Regions from separate parts of the Kitasatospora sp. NPDC032121 genome, predicted to be linked through region 2. Evidence: riboswitches for the same ligand, from Rfam matches in the RefSeq annotation. Region 2 holds a riboswitch; the other holds the start of a gene.

Region 1 (7,617 bases), on a different contig from region 2:
TTGGTCATGATCGAGCCCGGGCAGGAGCGGGCCGTGCTGGGGCCGATGCCGGTGCGGGCGCTGCCCGGGATCGGGCCGGCCACCGAGCAGGTGCTGCGCCGGGCCGGGCTGAACACGGTGGCCGACCTCGCGGAGGCGGGGGAGGCGGAGCTGGTGCAGCTGGTCGGACGGGCGCACGGGGCCGGGATCTTCCAGATGTCCACAGGCGTGGACGACCGGCCGGTGATCGCCGACCAGGACGCCAAGTCGGTGTCGGTGGAGGACACCTACGAGGTCGACCTGGCCGACCGGGAGCGGGTGCTGCGCGAGGTCGAGGCGCTGGCCGGCCGGTGCGTGCGGCGGCTGCGGGCGGCCGGGCGCTCGGGGCGGACGGTGGTGCTCAAGGTCCGGCGGTTCGACTTCTCGACGCTGACCCGCTCGGAGACGCTCGGCGGGCCCACCGACGACGAGGCGGTGATCACCGCGACCGCGCGCCGGCTGGCCGAGCAGGTGGACATCACCGGCGGGGTCCGGCTGCTCGGCGTGGGCGTCGCCCAACTCGCCGACTACACCCAGGAGGACCTGTTCGCGCAGGCGCTGCGGGAGGAGGCCGCCGAGCACGCCGAGGTGGCGGCCGCGGCGCAGCAGGCCGAGGAGGAGCCCGAGGTCGTCGTGGTGCGGCGCTGGATGCCCGGACAGGACGTCCGGCACGAGGAGTTCGGGCCGGGCTGGGTGCAGGGCAGTGGCGTCGGGCGGGTCACCGTGCGGTTCGAGACGCCGTGGAGCGGGCCGGGGCGGGTGCGGACCTTCGCGGTGGACGACCCGGCGCTCGAACCCTCCCGGCCGCTGCCGCTGCGCCGGGAGGAGGGCGGGGACGAGGGCGGGGACGGCGCGTCGGACGGGGGCGGCTGAGCTGACGGGAGGCGGGCCCGCGGAGCGGGCCCGGAACGCGAAGCGGCCCCACCCGGTGGGGGAGTACCGGGTGGGGCCGATCACCGTGCCGGACCCCGTACGTTCGTGATGCCCTCGCGACGTACGGGGACCGGGGCCCCGCGCCCTGTCCCTGGGCGCGGGGGCCGGACGCCTCGTCAGGCGTCGGTCTTGACCAGCGCGGGGCTGGAGTCCTGCTGGGCCGAGCCGCCGAGGGCGGTCGGGGTGGCGGCCGACTTGGCGCCGCGGATCAGGAAGGGGACGACGCCGGCGACGATGCAGACGACGGCCGCGGTCCAGAACGCGTGCTTGTAGGCGTCCAGGGTGGGCAGGGAGAGCGGGATCTGCGGCGGCAGCTTCATGGTGTCGCCGGTCAGGATGGCGGCCATGACGGCGGTGCCGATCGCGCCGCCGACCGTGCGCAGCACGGAGTTCATGCCGTTGGCGATGCCGCTCTGCTCGGCCGGGACGGCGCCGTTGATGTAGGCCGGCATCGCGGCGAAGGCGAGGCCGACGCCGAGACCGAAGATCGCCGAGGCGGTGTAGATGTCGCCCTCGCGGCCGTGGCGCACGGCGAGGTAGGCCATCGCGACGGCGCCGAGGACGCCACCGAGGACCAGCGGCAGGCGCGGGCCGCGACGGGCGATCAGCAGGGCGCCGACCGGGGCGGCGACCATCGAGCCGATCGCGGACGGCAGCAGCATGATGCCGGCGTGCAGCACGGTGGCGGTGAAGCCGTAGTGGGTCAGCTTCTCCGGGGTCTGGGCGAAGTTGCTGATGACCATGAAGGAGCCGTACATGCCGAAGCCGATGAGCAGGCCGGCCACGTTGGTGAAGGCGACGGCCGGACGGGCCATCATCTTCATGTCCACCAGGGGGTGCGCGACCTTGGTCTCGATGATCCCCCAGACCAGGGCGACCACGGCGGCGACGGCGAAGAGGCCGAGCGTCTTGTTGGAGGTCCAGCCCCAGTGGTTGCCCTGGCTGACCGCGACCAGCAGCGCGGAGAGCCAGCCGGCCAGGGTGAGGGCGCCCAGCGGGTCGGCGCCGCCCTCCTTGTCGGTGACCGGGTCGGTCGGCACGCGGAAGGCGACCAGGGCGACGGCGATCAGGCCGAAGACCAGGCCCATCCAGAAGATCGACTTGTAGTCCCAGTGCTCCAGCAGGAGACCGGTGGCGACCAGGCCGAGGCCGGAGCCGACGCCCATCGAGGCGCTGATGGCGGCGACGCCGCCGGTCACCTTCTGCTTGGGCAGCTCGTCACGGACGATGCTGATCGCCAGCGGCAGGACACCGCCGCCGGCGCCCTGGAGGACACGGGCGACGACCAGCCAGGTGAAGGAGTGGGTGCTGACCGCCAGCGCCGAACCGGCGACCAGGCCGGCCAGCGAGATCAGCAGCATCGGCTTACGGCCCCGGAGGTCGCCGAAACGGCCCAGGAGGGGAGTCAGCACGGCTGCGGAGAGCAGGTTGGCGGTCATCAGCCAGGTGATGCTGGAGGCGGAGACGCTCAGTTCCTTGGCCAGCGAGGGCAGGATCGGGACGACCGCGGTCTGCACCACGCTGAACGACAGCATCGCCAGGATGAGGGCCGGCAGGACCCGGGCGCTGCTCTGCTTCTCGGCCGCGGTGGTGGGCTGTGGTGCCTCACTCACGGTTGCTTCCTCCCGTACATAGTGAATGAACTGAAGTAATCGTGCAGGGAGATACTTCAGAGTGTCAAATATCGAGCGGTTAAGCTTTGGCAAAGTCGAAGGGTCGGGTACGCGACAAGGGCCCCGGAACGGTGTCCGGGGCCCCTTGCTGGTGGGGGCTATCAGGCGAGCGGGCGTGCTGGGGCCGGGCGGGGGGTGTCGGGAGTGAAGGTGGACGGCGGGGTGCGGGGGGTCGTGGTGTCGTGGACCTCGACGTGCTCGCGACGGAGTTCCTCCCGGATCACCTCCTCGGTCGTGTATCGCTCGACGACCAGGCGGATCCGCTCGACGGGCGCGAGGTACTTGCGGGTCACCACGCGTTCCTCACGGAGAGTGACCTCCTCGACGGCCTCGGCGATCTCCTTGTCGGTGAGCGTGGCGCGCTCGGCCTCGCTGATCGGCGTCCGCTCGACCCGGACGCGCTCGCGGACCACCGGAACGCGGCGCTCGACCTGTTCGGTCGTCACGTACTTGCGCAGCTTCGCGGTGCCGACGACGCGCCACTCGGTGGTGACGTCCAGCCGCTCCTCGCGGCAGGTGATCTCGACCGGGCTGCTCGGGGCGGCCGTGGGGGTGCCCGAGTGCGCGGTGGCGGTCCTGGTGGCCGCCGCCGGGGCGGGCGTGGGGGCGGGCTGCGACTGCTTCGGTTCCATGGCGGGTGCGGTGGGGGCGGGCGCCGCCGCCGGCGGGGTGGTTGCCGCAGGGGTGCCGGGGATCCGGGTGTCGGCCTCCGGGGCGGTCCTGGTGCTGTCGGGGGTGACGGGCGCGGCGGCGGCAGCGGCAGCGGGGGTCCTTGCCGGGGCGTGCTCGGGGGAGCGCTCGGGGCTGTGGAAGGTGAGCGGCTTGGCGGGGGCCGCGGCGGTCGTCGTGGCGGCGGCAGTGGCCGCCGTGGTGCCGAAGTCGAGGTCGGGCTGCTTGGTCCGGTTCCCGTTCTCGCCGTTCGGACGGCTGTCCATCGGGGTGTCGAGCCCGTAGTAGCGGTAGAGCTGTAGCTCCTGGGCGGGGGACAGGTGCTGGCCGACGCCGAAGTCCGGTGACTCCTTCACCAGCGACTTGTCGTACGGCACCCGCAGTTCGTCGCCCGCGAACTCGCTGGTGGTCAGTGGGACGAAGGCGTCCCGGCCGAAGATGCCGGTCCGGATCGCGGCCCACTCGGGCCGGCCGGTGGCGTCGTCCAGGTAGACCTCGTCGACCGTGCCGATCTTGTCTCCGTTGCGGTCGACGGCCTTGTGACCGATGAGGTCCCGGGGGTCGATGTCGGTCTGCACTTCTTTCCTCCCGCGTGCGCTGGGCCTGCGGAACTCCCGCAGCAGGGCGGCCGGAGCACCCGTCCTGTCCGCCACTTCACACCAAATGCCATGAATCGGACGGGCGCGAGCGGGGTGCGCCGGACGGGGTCGCGCGATCGACCGTCCGGGGGACGCGCGTAGACCTCGAGTGACCCGACGCACCCGTGATCGGGCGGCCTCCCGCTGGTACCCTGGGCGGCGACCGCAGAGCCCGCTCGGGAGAGTCTCCGACAACGAAAACCGCTGGTCGGGGCGCCGAAGGAGCAACTCCTCCCCGGAATCTCTCAGGCATCCGTACCGTGTGGGGTAGGTCACTCTGGAAAGCAGGGCAGGAACGTCGGCACGGAAGCCGGCGATCACCACCCTCACCGACGGTGCAAGCCGGCGGAGCGCCCACAGCGCCCCGTGCGGGTGAAGCTCTCAGGTCCCGATGACAGAGGGGGAGGCCTGTCGGGTCCGCCCGCCCAGGCTTGTCCGCCGCCCGCAGCGGCGAGGCCGGCCGGCGTGCGTACCCCCGCCGGTCCGTGACCAGGAGGCCTCGACCACCATGAACGCCCAGCCGAACGCGGGACGCCCCACCGGCGCCTCGACCCTCACCGAGCTTGAGCTGGCCAGTCCCTTCGAGAACCGCCACATCGGCCCCGACGCCGCCGCGCAGGAGAAGATGCTGGCGTCCGTCGGCTACGGCTCGCTGGACGAGCTCGCCGCCACCGCGGTGCCCGAGGCGATCCGTTCCATCACCGCCCTGGACCTGCCCGCGGGCCGGACCGAGGCCCAGGTCCTCGCCGAGCTGCGCGAGCTGGCCGGCCGCAACCAGGTGCTCCAGCCGATGATCGGCCTGGGCTACTACGGCACCTTCACCCCGCCGGTGATCCTGCGCAACGTCATGGAGAACCCGGCCTGGTACACCGCCTACACCCCGTACCAGCCGGAGATCTCGCAGGGCCGCCTGGAGGCGCTGCTCAACTTCCAGACCCTGGTCTCCGACCTGACCGGCCTGTCGACCTCCGGCGCCTCGCTGCTGGACGAGGGCACCGCGGCCGCCGAGGCGATGGCGCTCGCCCGCCGCGTCACCAAGGTCAAGGGCGGTGTCTTCCTGGTCGACGCCGAGACCCTGCCGCAGACCCTCGCGGTGATCAACACCCGCGCCGTGCCGACCGGTGTCGAGGTCGTCGTCGCCGACCTGTCCGAGGGCATCCCCGCCGAGATCGCCGAGCGCGGCGTCTTCGGCGTGCTGCTCCAGTACCCGGGTGCCACCGGTGTGGTCCGCGACCTCGCCCCGGTGATCGAGCAGGCGCACGGCCTGGGCGCGATCGTCGCCGTCGCCGCCGACCTGCTGGCGCTGACCCTGCTCAAGTCCCCGGGCTCGCTGGGCGCCGACATCGCCTGCGGCACCACTCAGCGCTTCGGCGTGCCGATGGGCTTCGGTGGCCCGCACGCCGGCTACCTGTCGGTGCGTACCGAGTACGCCCGCTCGCTGCCCGGCCGCCTGGTCGGCGTCTCCGTCGACGCCGACGGCAACCGCGCCTACCGCCTGGCGCTGCAGACCCGCGAGCAGCACATCCGCCGCGAGAAGGCCACCAGCAACATCTGCACCGCCCAGGTGCTGCTCGCCGTGATGGCCTCGATGTACGCCGTCTACCACGGCCCGGACGGCCTGGCCGACATCGCCCGCCGCACCCACCGCTACGCCGCCGCCCTCGCCGAGGGCCTGCGGGCCGGCGGCGTCGAGCTGCTGCACGGCGAGTTCTTCGACACCGTCACCGCCGTCGTCCCGGGCCGCGCCGCCGAGATCGCCGCCGCCGCCCGCGCCAACGGCATCAACGTGTACCAGGACGGCGAGGACCGGATCTCCGTCTCCACCGACGAGACCACCACCCGCGAGCACCTGGCCGGCGTCTGGGCCGCGTTCGGCGTTCCCGCCGGCGAGGTCGCCGAGGGCGCCGAGACGCTGCCCGCCGCGCTGCTGCGCGAGGACGAGTACCTGACCCACCCGGTCTTCCACAGCCACCGCTCGGAGACCGCCATGCTGCGCTACCTGCGCCGCCTGTCGGACCGGGACTACGCGCTGGACCGCGGCATGATCCCGCTGGGCTCCTGCACCATGAAGCTCAACGCGACCACCGAGATGGAGGCGGTGACCTGGCCGGAGTTCGGCCAGCTGCACCCCTTCGCGCCGATCGACCAGGCCCAGGGCTTCCTGACCCTGATCCGCCAGCTGGAGCAGCAGCTGGTCGAGGTGACCGGCTACGACGCCGTGTCGATCCAGCCGAACGCGGGTTCCCAGGGCGAGTTCGCCGGTCTGCTGGCCGTGCGCGCCTACCACCACGCCAACGGCGACACCCAGCGCGACGTCTGCCTGATCCCGTCCTCGGCGCACGGCACCAACGCGGCCTCCGCGGTGATGGCCGGCATGCGCGTGGTCGTGGTGAAGACCCTGGCCGACGGCGACGTGGACGTCGAGGACCTGAAGGCCAAGATCGAGCAGCACCGCGACAACCTCGCCGTGCTGATGGTCACCTACCCGTCCACCCACGGCGTGTACGAGACCCAGATCACCGACATCTGCGCCCTGGTGCACGAGGCCGGCGGCCAGGTCTACGTGGACGGCGCCAACCTGAACGCCCTGGTCGGCCTGGCCAAGCCGGGCAAGTTCGGCGCGGACGTCTCGCACCTGAACCTGCACAAGACCTTCTGCATCCCGCACGGCGGCGGCGGCCCGGGCGTCGGCCCGGTCGCGGTGCGCGCCCACCTGGCGCCGTACCTGCCGAACCACCCGCTGCAGGCGGAGGCCGGCCCGGCCACCGGCGTCGGCCCGGTCTCGGCCGCGCCGTGGGGCTCGGCGGCCATCTTGCCGATCTCCTGGGCGTACGTCCGGCTGATGGGCGGCGAGGGCCTCAAGCACGCGACCCAGGTCGCGGTGCTGAACGCCAACTACATCGCCAAGCGTCTGGCGCCGCACTTCCCGGTGCTCTACACCGGTCCGGGCGGGCTGGTCGCGCACGAGTGCATCATCGACCTGCGTCCGCTGACCAAGGAGACGGGCGTGACGGTGGACGACATCGCCAAGCGCCTGATCGACTACGGCTTCCACGCGCCGACGATGTCCTTCCCGGTGGCCGGCACGCTGATGATCGAGCCGACCGAGTCCGAGGACCTGCACGAGATCGACCGGTTCTGCGACGCGATGATCACCATCCGCGCCGAGATCGACAAGGTCGGCTCGGGCGAGTGGGCGGCCGACGACAACCCGCTGCGCAACGCGCCGCACACCGCCGCCACGCTGGCCGGCGACTGGGCGCACGGCTACTCGCGGCAGGAGGCCGTCTTCCCGGCGGGCGTGAACCCGGCGGACAAGTACTGGCCGCCGGTCAGCCGGATCGACGGCGCGTACGGCGACCGCAACCTGGTCTGCTCCTGCCCGCCGCTGGACGAGTACGGCGTCTGACCGGACCGGGCCCGCGGGCCCGGATCGGACGGCAGGGCCCCGGCGGAGTCTTCCGCCGGGGCCCTGCCCGTTTCGCCGGCCGAGTCGGCGGCTGCCCCCGCCGGCCGGACCGGCCGGACCGTTCGGTCAGGCCGCGTGGGCGACGGGACGGCGCGGGGCGATCACCCGGCCGTCGGGCAGCAGTTCTCCGGTGTCCTCGAACAGGACGACGCCGTTGCAGAGCAGGCTCCAGCCCTGCTCCGGGTGGCGGGCCACCGAGACGGCCGCCTCGCGGTCC
Region 2 (7,617 bases):
GTCGGCGACCTCGCGGAAGTCCTCGGCCTGGAAGCCGCGGGTGGCCAGGGCCGGGGTGCCGATGCGCAGGCCCGAGGTGACCATCGGCGGGCGCGGGTCGTTCGGGATCGCGTTGCGGTTGACGGTGATGCCGACCTCGTGCAGCCGGTCCTCGGCCTGCTGGCCGTCGAGCTGGCTGTTGCGCAGGTCGACCAGGACCAGGTGGACGTCGGTGCCGCCGGACAGCACGCTGGCGCCGGCCTCGGCCACGTCGGCCTGGAGCAGGCGCTCGGCGAGGATGCGGGCGCCGTCCAGGGTGCGCTGCTGGCGCTCCTTGAACTCCTCCGAGGCCGCGATCTTGAAGGCGACCGCCTTGCCGGCGATCACGTGCTCCAGCGGGCCGCCCTGCTGGCCGGGGAAGACCGCGGAGTTGATCTTCTTGGCGAGCTCGGCCTTGGACAGGATGACGCCGCCGCGCGGGCCGCCCAGGGTCTTGTGGGTGGTGGTGGTGACCACGTCCGCGTACGGCACCGGGTTCGGGTGCAGCCCGGCGGCCACCAGGCCGGCGAAGTGCGCCATGTCCACCATGAGCAGCGCGCCGACCTCGTCGGCGATCCGGCGGAACGCGGCGAAGTCGAGCTGGCGCGGGTAGGCCGACCAGCCGGCGATGATCAGCTTCGGCTGGTGCTCCTTGGCGAGGCGCTCGACCTCGGCCATGTCGACCTGGCCGGTCTTCTCGTCCACGTGGTACGCGGCCACGTTGTAGAGCTTGCCGGAGAAGTTGATCTTCATGCCGTGGGTCAGGTGGCCACCGTGGGCCAGGCTCAGGCCCAGGATGGTGTCGCCCGGCTGGATCAGCGCGAACATCGCGGCGGCGTTGGCCTGCGCGCCCGAGTGCGGCTGGACGTTGGCGTGCTCGGCGCCGAACAGGGCCTTGATGCGGTCGATCGCGATCTGCTCGACCACGTCGACGTGCTCGCAGCCGCCGTAGTAGCGGCGGCCGGGGTAGCCCTCCGCGTACTTGTTGGTGAGGACCGAACCCTGCGCCTCCATGACCGCCACCGGGGCGAAGTTCTCGGAGGCGATCATCTCCAGGGTGGTCTGCTGGCGGTGCAGCTCGGCGTCGACCGCGGCGGCGATCTCCGGGTCGAGGGCGTGCAGGGACTGGTTGAGAACCGTCATGGTGTGGTCTTCCCGGTGGAGGAGAGCGGAGGGACGGTAGGGGCGGGCCGACGAGCGGCCCGCCCGGTCACGGGCTGGTCAGCCGCCGATGAAGGCGGTGTACTCGTCCGCGCTGAGCAGCGTGTCGGTGGCCTCGACGCGCACCTTGAACAGCCAGGCGCTCCCGAACGGGTCCGCGTTCACGGAGGCCGGGTCGTCGATGACGTCCTGGTTGATCTCGGTGACCTCGCCGGTGGCCGGGGAGAACAGGTCGCTGACCGACTTGGTGGACTCCAGCTCGCCGCAGGTCTCACCGGCGGTCACGGTGTCGCCGACCGCGGGCAGCTGCACGTAGACGATGTCACCGAGCGCGGTGGCGGCGTGCTCGGTGATGCCGACCGTGGAGACACCGTCCTCGGCGGCCGTCAGCCACTCGTGCTCCTTGGTGTACTGCAGGTGCTGGGGGTTGCTCATGGCGTCATTCTCCAGGATGGGAAGCGGGCACGACGAAGCGGGCCGCCGCGCGGACGGCTGCGACGTGCGTGTATGGGAAAAACGGGGGCGGGACGAAGGCTCAGCGGGCGCGCTTGTAGAACGGCAGCGCCACGACCTGGACGGGCTCGTGCTTGCCGCGGACGTCCACCGCGACGGTGGTGCCGGGCTCCGCGTGGGCGGCGTCGACGTAGGCCATCGCGATCGGCCGGCCGAGCGTCGGGGACGGCGCGCCGGAGGTGATCCGGCCGATCGGCTCGCCCTCGGTGGAGACCACGGTGTAGTCGGCGCGCGGCACCCGCTTGCCCTCGGAGACCAGGCCGACCAGCTTCTTCGGCGGGTTGGTCTCGGCCGCGGCGGCGGCCTGCTCCAGCGCCTTGCGGCCGATGAAGGCGCCCTCGTTGGTGGTCTTGTCGAAGCGGACGACCCGGCCCAGGCCGGCGTCGAACGGGGTCAGGTCGGTGGACAGCTCGTGCCCGTACAACGGCATGCCGGCCTCCAGGCGCAGCGTGTCGCGGCAGGACAGGCCGCACGGGATCAGGCCGTGGCCCTCGCCGGCGGCGGTCAGCGCCTGCCAGACGGGCTCGGCGTCGACCGGGTGGCAGAAGATCTCGAAGCCGTCCTCGCCGGTGTAGCCGGTGCGGGCGAGCAGCACGTCGCGGCCGGCCACCCGGGCCGGGAGGATCGCGTAGTACTTCAGGCCGGGCAGGTCGGCGTCGGTGGTCTTCGCCAGGATGCCGGTGGCCTCCGGGCCCTGGACGGCGATCAGCGCGTAGGTGTCGCGGTCGTCGGTGACGACGGCGTCGAAGCCCTTGGCGCGGGCGATCAGCTCGTCGAGGACCAGCTGGGCGTTCGAGGCGTTGGCGACGACCAGGAAGGCGTCCTCGCGCAGGCGGTAGACGATCAGGTCGTCCAGGATGCCGCCGTCCTCGGCGCAGATCATGGTGTAGCGGGCGCGCAGCACGCCGAGCGCGGAGACGAAGCCGACCAGCGCGTGGTCCAGCATCTCGCCGGCCTGCGGGCCGGTGACGGTGATCTCGCCCATGTGCGAGAGGTCGAACAGGCCGGCCTTGGTGCGGACGGCGAGGTGCTCCTCGCGCTCGCTGCCGTAGCGCAGCGGCATGTCCCAGCCGGCGAAGTCGGTCATGGTCGCGCCGAGGGCGCGGTGCAGCGCGTCGAGCGCGGTCAGGCGGAGGGACGACATGGCCAGGAACTCCTCGGTCGGGGCACTCAGGGGTGCACGCACCGGATCGGACCCGCTCGGGGGCCGACCCTGCGCGCGGGCATGCGGCGGCGTGGGTCTCCCCATCTGTCGTCGAACCTGAGAGCTTCACCGCCCCGCCGCCCGCAGCCGTTTCCAGCTTGGGGGACAGCATGGCGGCTTGCACCGTGGGTGGGCGTACGACAGGGCCGTGCGCCGCTTTCCAGATGTGCCTAACCCGTGCGGTAGGGGTGCCTGAGAGATTCCGGGGAGGACTTGCTCCTTCGGCGCCGGCTGTGCCTGAGCGGCACTCCGGGCTCTCCCGCGCGGGTTCGAGCGGCCGGTGTGGAGTTGTAGGGGCCCGCGGCGCATGCCGTCGGACGGGCACATCATGGCACGTCCCGGGCGACGAGGGGAGGGGGGACCCGGTCACACCGCGTGGTATCCGGACACGGGCCCCGGACGGCACCCGGACACGAGGCCGGGCGGGCCCGAGGCCGGGCCCCGGACGGCACCCGAACACGAGCCCTAAAACGGCACCCGAACACGAGCCCTAAAGAGGAAGGCCCCGGGGCCCTAGACTGCTGCGCGTCGGCGCAGCAGTGGGCGGCCGACCGGCAGAGGGCGGAATCGGCGGCGCATGGGGTACCCGGTGGAGCAGCAGCAGGGGTGGGGCGGTCCGGAGGAGGCGCCGGCGGGCGGCTCCTGGCCGGCCAACGAGCTGGAGCAGGTGCTGACCGCGGCCCTGGGGGACCCGGGCGCGACGCCGCGGGTGATCGAGGTGCTGGCGCGCAGCCAGGTGTGGGTGCCGCTGCCGGCCGGGGCCGACCCGCAGGGGCAGTCGCTGGACCTGCCGACCATCGAGCTGGGCGGCGACCCGTACGTGCCGGTGTTCTCCTCGCAGGAGGTGTTCCTCCAGCAGGCGCCGGGGATGGCCTTCGCGATCGCGCCGGTGTGGGAGTTCGCCCGCGGGTTGCCGCTGGGCCTGGGCATCGCGGTGAACCCGGAGGCGGCGGTGGGCATCCCGGTGCCGCCGCAGGGGGTCGCCGAGCTGCGCCGCGGTCCGCGCGCGGACCGCTGGGAGGGCGCCGGCGACGCGTCGGAGCCGACCGGCGGGCGGGTGGCGTTGCGCGAGCCGGTGCCGGGCGAGGACCCGGAGCACTTCCTGGCCGCCTGCCGGAGCGAACTGTCCGCGCTGCCCGGGGTGCTGACCGCCCGCAGGGCGCTGGCCAGCATCGAGGGCGAGCCGACCGTGATGTTCGTGGGCGTCCAGCTGGACCCGGCGGCACCGGCCGATCCGGCCGCGGTGAACGAGGCACTCGGGCGAGCCCTGGGAACCGCGCCGCTGCCCGGCGGCGTCCACCTCGTACTGCTCGACCTCGCCGACGACCCGGTGGTCGAGTGGCTGCTCACCCGGGTGCAGCCGTTCTACGCGCGGGTCTGAGCGGGGTCCGTATCAAAGGCACGTCGCCGTGGCGGTGGCCGGTGCCGCGCCATAGGGTGCGTGCAGACGGCCGACGGGTCGGCGGGTTGAGGGAAAGAGGCGCGGCGAGGTGGGCGCATGAGTGCGGGAACGGGAGCGGGCGGTGTGCCGGGGCCCTGGGGCCAGGCACCGGCCGGGCGCCCGGGAGCTGATCCCGGCGCGTTGGAGCGCGCCCTGCGCGATGTCGCGCCGGAGCGCTACGACGCGTACGAGCGGCTGCTGCACGCGCTGGCGGACGGTCAGGTCTGGATGCTGCTGTGGCACGGCACGCCGGGCAGCCCGGACGCCCAGTACGGGAACATGGAGATCAGCGGCCACGGCTACGCGCCGGCCGTCACCTCGTCCGAGCAGCTGACCGCCTCCGGCTGGGCGCGGGCCCACGAGGTGGTCTCGGGCCGGGAGATCGCGGCCTCGCTGTACCGCACCCGCTGGGGCCTGTGGCTCAACCCGCACGCGCCCGGCGGCGGCGTCGGGGTGCCCTGGGCGGACCTCCGGCGGATCGCCGCGGGCCTGGACCGGCTGCCGGCGGGGCCGTTGAAGCTGAGCGAGCCACAGCTGAACGCCCAGCCGTTCTTCGCGCTGCTGGAGCGGCAGGCCGTCGAGGTGCGTCCGGTGCGGGCGCTGCGCCGGGCCTGGGTGCAGCCCGCGGTGGGGGAGCCGTACCTGGCCATCGGCCTTGACCTGTACGAGAGTTCGCCGCCGGCCGTGGAGGCGGTGCGGGCGCTGATGCAGCGCGCGATCGCGGTGGCCCCGGAGGGGCTCGCGGTGTCCACGGTGGCGATGTCGGACGAGTACGACCCGGTGGCGCTGTGGATGCGCGCCAACGCGCGGCCGTTCTTCGACCGGGAGGCGGGGCGCCCGCCGACCGGCCCGTACCCGCCGGTGCCCCCGCCGCCGTACCCCGGGCAGTCGATGCCGGGTTACGCGTACGGCACCCAGCCGCCGGCCCAGGGCTGGCAGCAGCAGCCGCAGCGGCCGTGGCCCGGCTACCCCGGGCGCTGATCCCCAAAACCCATTCCGCGAAGCCGACTTGATTGTCCATCAAGTCGGCTTCGATGCTTTCCGGACGAATTTCCGGATGTGTGCTCAGATCATCTTGACATGGCAGTAACAGCTATGTGAAGAGGTATATGCCGAAGATCGGGGAAGTGCATGTGCGCAGATCACAGTTGGGCATCTGTCGGTTGGCAGGGCTGGCGCAAGTCAGTTCGGATGGCAGAGAGTTCTGCGCAACGCACCGCGCGTGCTGGAACCCCACAAAGGTGAGCGCGCACGCCGACAGCCCCGCCCACGCGACGCCCATCCCGCGTGGTGGCAGTGCCCGTGCACCACGCACTGCCGTCAAGACCGCTCCTCCACAGCACTTCCGCACGTCCGCAGCCGCACCGCCGAAGCCGGCGACCGGCACCCGTGGGCCGGCCACCGTCGGCGAGGGGACCAACTGACCATGACCGCATCCGTGACCACCGCCGGGAACGAACCGGAGGCACCAGCCGCCGAGAGCCCGGCCAAGAAGATCGAGGGCCGCTCCCTCGGCCAGATCGCCTGGACCCGCTTCAAGCGGGACAAGGCCGCCGTCGCCGGCGGCGTCGTGGTGATCCTGCTGATCCTGCTCGCCCTGCTGGCGAAGCCGATCGAGTCGTTGTTCGGGCTCGACCCGGACGCCCTCCACCAGGACCTCCTGGACGCCGACCTCGGTGGCCTGCCGTTCGGCGACTGGGGCGGCATGAGCGCGGACCACCCGCTCGGCATCGACCCGCTGCAGGGCCGTGACCTGCTCACCCGCGTCATCGAGGGCTCCTGGGTCTCCCTGCTGGTCGCCTTCGGCGCGACCGTCCTGTCCAACACCATCGGCACCGTGCTCGGCATCATGGCCGGCTACTACGGCGGTTGGGTCGACACCGTGATCAGCCGGGTGATGGACGTCTTCCTGGCGTTCCCGCTGCTGCTGTTCGCCATCGCGATCTCGACCTCGCTCCAGGGCGGCGCGTTCGGCCTGCACGGCCTGCCGCTGCACATCCTGGTGCTGATCTTCGTGATCGGCTTCTTCAACTGGCCCTACATGGGCCGGATCGTGCGCGGCCAGACGCTCTCGCTGCGCGAGCGCGAGTTCGTCCACGCGGCCCGCAGTCTGGGCGCCCGCGGCCCGTTCATCCTGTTCAAGGAACTGCTGCCCAACCTGGTCGGTCCGATCCTGGTCTACTCGACCCTGCTGATCCCGACCAACATCCTCTTCGAGGCCGGGCTGAGCTTCCTCGGCGTCGGCATCCAGCCCCCGCAGGCCTCCTGGGGCGGGATGCTCCAGGACGCGATCCGGTACTACCAGGTGGACCCCCAGTACATGGTGGTCCCCGGCCTGGCGATCTTCGTCACCGTGCTCGCCTTCAACCTGCTCGGCGACGGCCTGCGCGACGCCCTCGATCCCAAGAGCAACTGACCGAGCGTCATCGAACACCGCTGAACGATCGACTGACTCCACGTCAGGACCCTCCACCGCCTCCACATCCCCAAGGGGTTGATCTCACCCATGCGTAGGTCCCGTACCGTCGCCCTGACCGCGGCGGCTGCCGCCGCGGTCCTGGTCGTGACCGGTTGCACCAGCTCGTCGAAGAGCGGCGGCTCCTCCTCGGCCTCCGGCTCCGCCGGGGGCGGCGCCAACGCGGCCACCAAGAGCATCGTCAACGCCTCGGACAAGAAGGGCGGGACGGTGACCTTCGAGATGAAGGGCACCCCGGACTCGCTCGACCCGGGCAACACGTACTACGCGTACATCTACAACTTCTCGCGCCTGTACGCCCGTTCGCTGACCACCTTCAACCCGGCGCCGGGCGAGGAGGGCAACAAGCTCGTCCCGGACCTGGCCGAGTCGGAGGGCAAGCCGAGCGCGGACGGTCTGACCTGGACGTACAAGCTGCGTCCGGGCCTGAAGTACGACGACGGCACCCCGATCACCTCGAAGGACGTCAAGTACGCCGTCGAGCGCTCCAACTTCACGGACGTGCTCACCAACGGCCCGACGTACTTCCGCAACCTGCTGGTGGACAACCCGACGCCGTACCAGGGTCCGTTCAAGGACAAGGAGGGCGGCCTCGACTCGATCCAGACGCCCGATGACCTCACCATCGTCTTCCACCTCCAGCACCCGTTCGCGGACTTCGACTACCTGGTCGCCACCCCGCAGACCGCTCCGGTCCCGCAGGCGAAGGACACCGGCGCCGACTACGTCAAGCACATCGTGTCCTCGGGCTCCTACAAGTTCGAGTCCTACGAGGACGGCAAGCAGGCCGTCCTGGTGCCGAAC

The links. Region 2 has a riboswitch for glycine ahead of gcvT (glycine cleavage system aminomethyltransferase GcvT). Riboswitches for the same ligand answer to the same signal wherever they lie in the genome.
Region 1: it holds a riboswitch for glycine, as region 2 does, so the genes downstream of both, gcvP (aminomethyl-transferring glycine dehydrogenase) here and gcvT (glycine cleavage system aminomethyltransferase GcvT) in region 2, are expected to answer to the same signal.

Annotation. Positions count from the first base shown of each region.
Region 1 is NZ_JBVILX010000029.1:11,143-18,759, forward strand. It holds gene ACZ5OX_RS37295 (DNA polymerase IV) at 1-891, shown strand, start outside; gene ACZ5OX_RS37300 (MFS transporter) at 1,068-2,564, opposite strand; gene ACZ5OX_RS37305 (PRC and DUF2382 domain-containing protein) at 2,726-3,871, opposite strand; glycine riboswitch at 4,099-4,202, shown strand; glycine riboswitch at 4,204-4,336, shown strand; gene gcvP (aminomethyl-transferring glycine dehydrogenase) at 4,440-7,340, shown strand; gene ACZ5OX_RS37315 (DUF5999 family protein) at 7,467-7,617, opposite strand, start outside.
Region 2 is NZ_JBVILX010000004.1:44,134-51,750, reverse strand. It holds gene glyA (serine hydroxymethyltransferase) at 1-1,161, opposite strand, end outside; gene gcvH (glycine cleavage system protein GcvH) at 1,240-1,614, opposite strand; gene gcvT (glycine cleavage system aminomethyltransferase GcvT) at 1,715-2,836, opposite strand; glycine riboswitch at 3,067-3,168, opposite strand; gene ACZ5OX_RS14260 (enhanced serine sensitivity protein SseB C-terminal domain-containing protein) at 3,474-4,277, shown strand; gene ACZ5OX_RS14255 (enhanced serine sensitivity protein SseB C-terminal domain-containing protein) at 4,395-5,318, shown strand; gene ACZ5OX_RS14250 (ABC transporter permease) at 5,764-6,753, shown strand; gene ACZ5OX_RS14245 (ABC transporter substrate-binding protein) at 6,844-7,617, shown strand, end outside.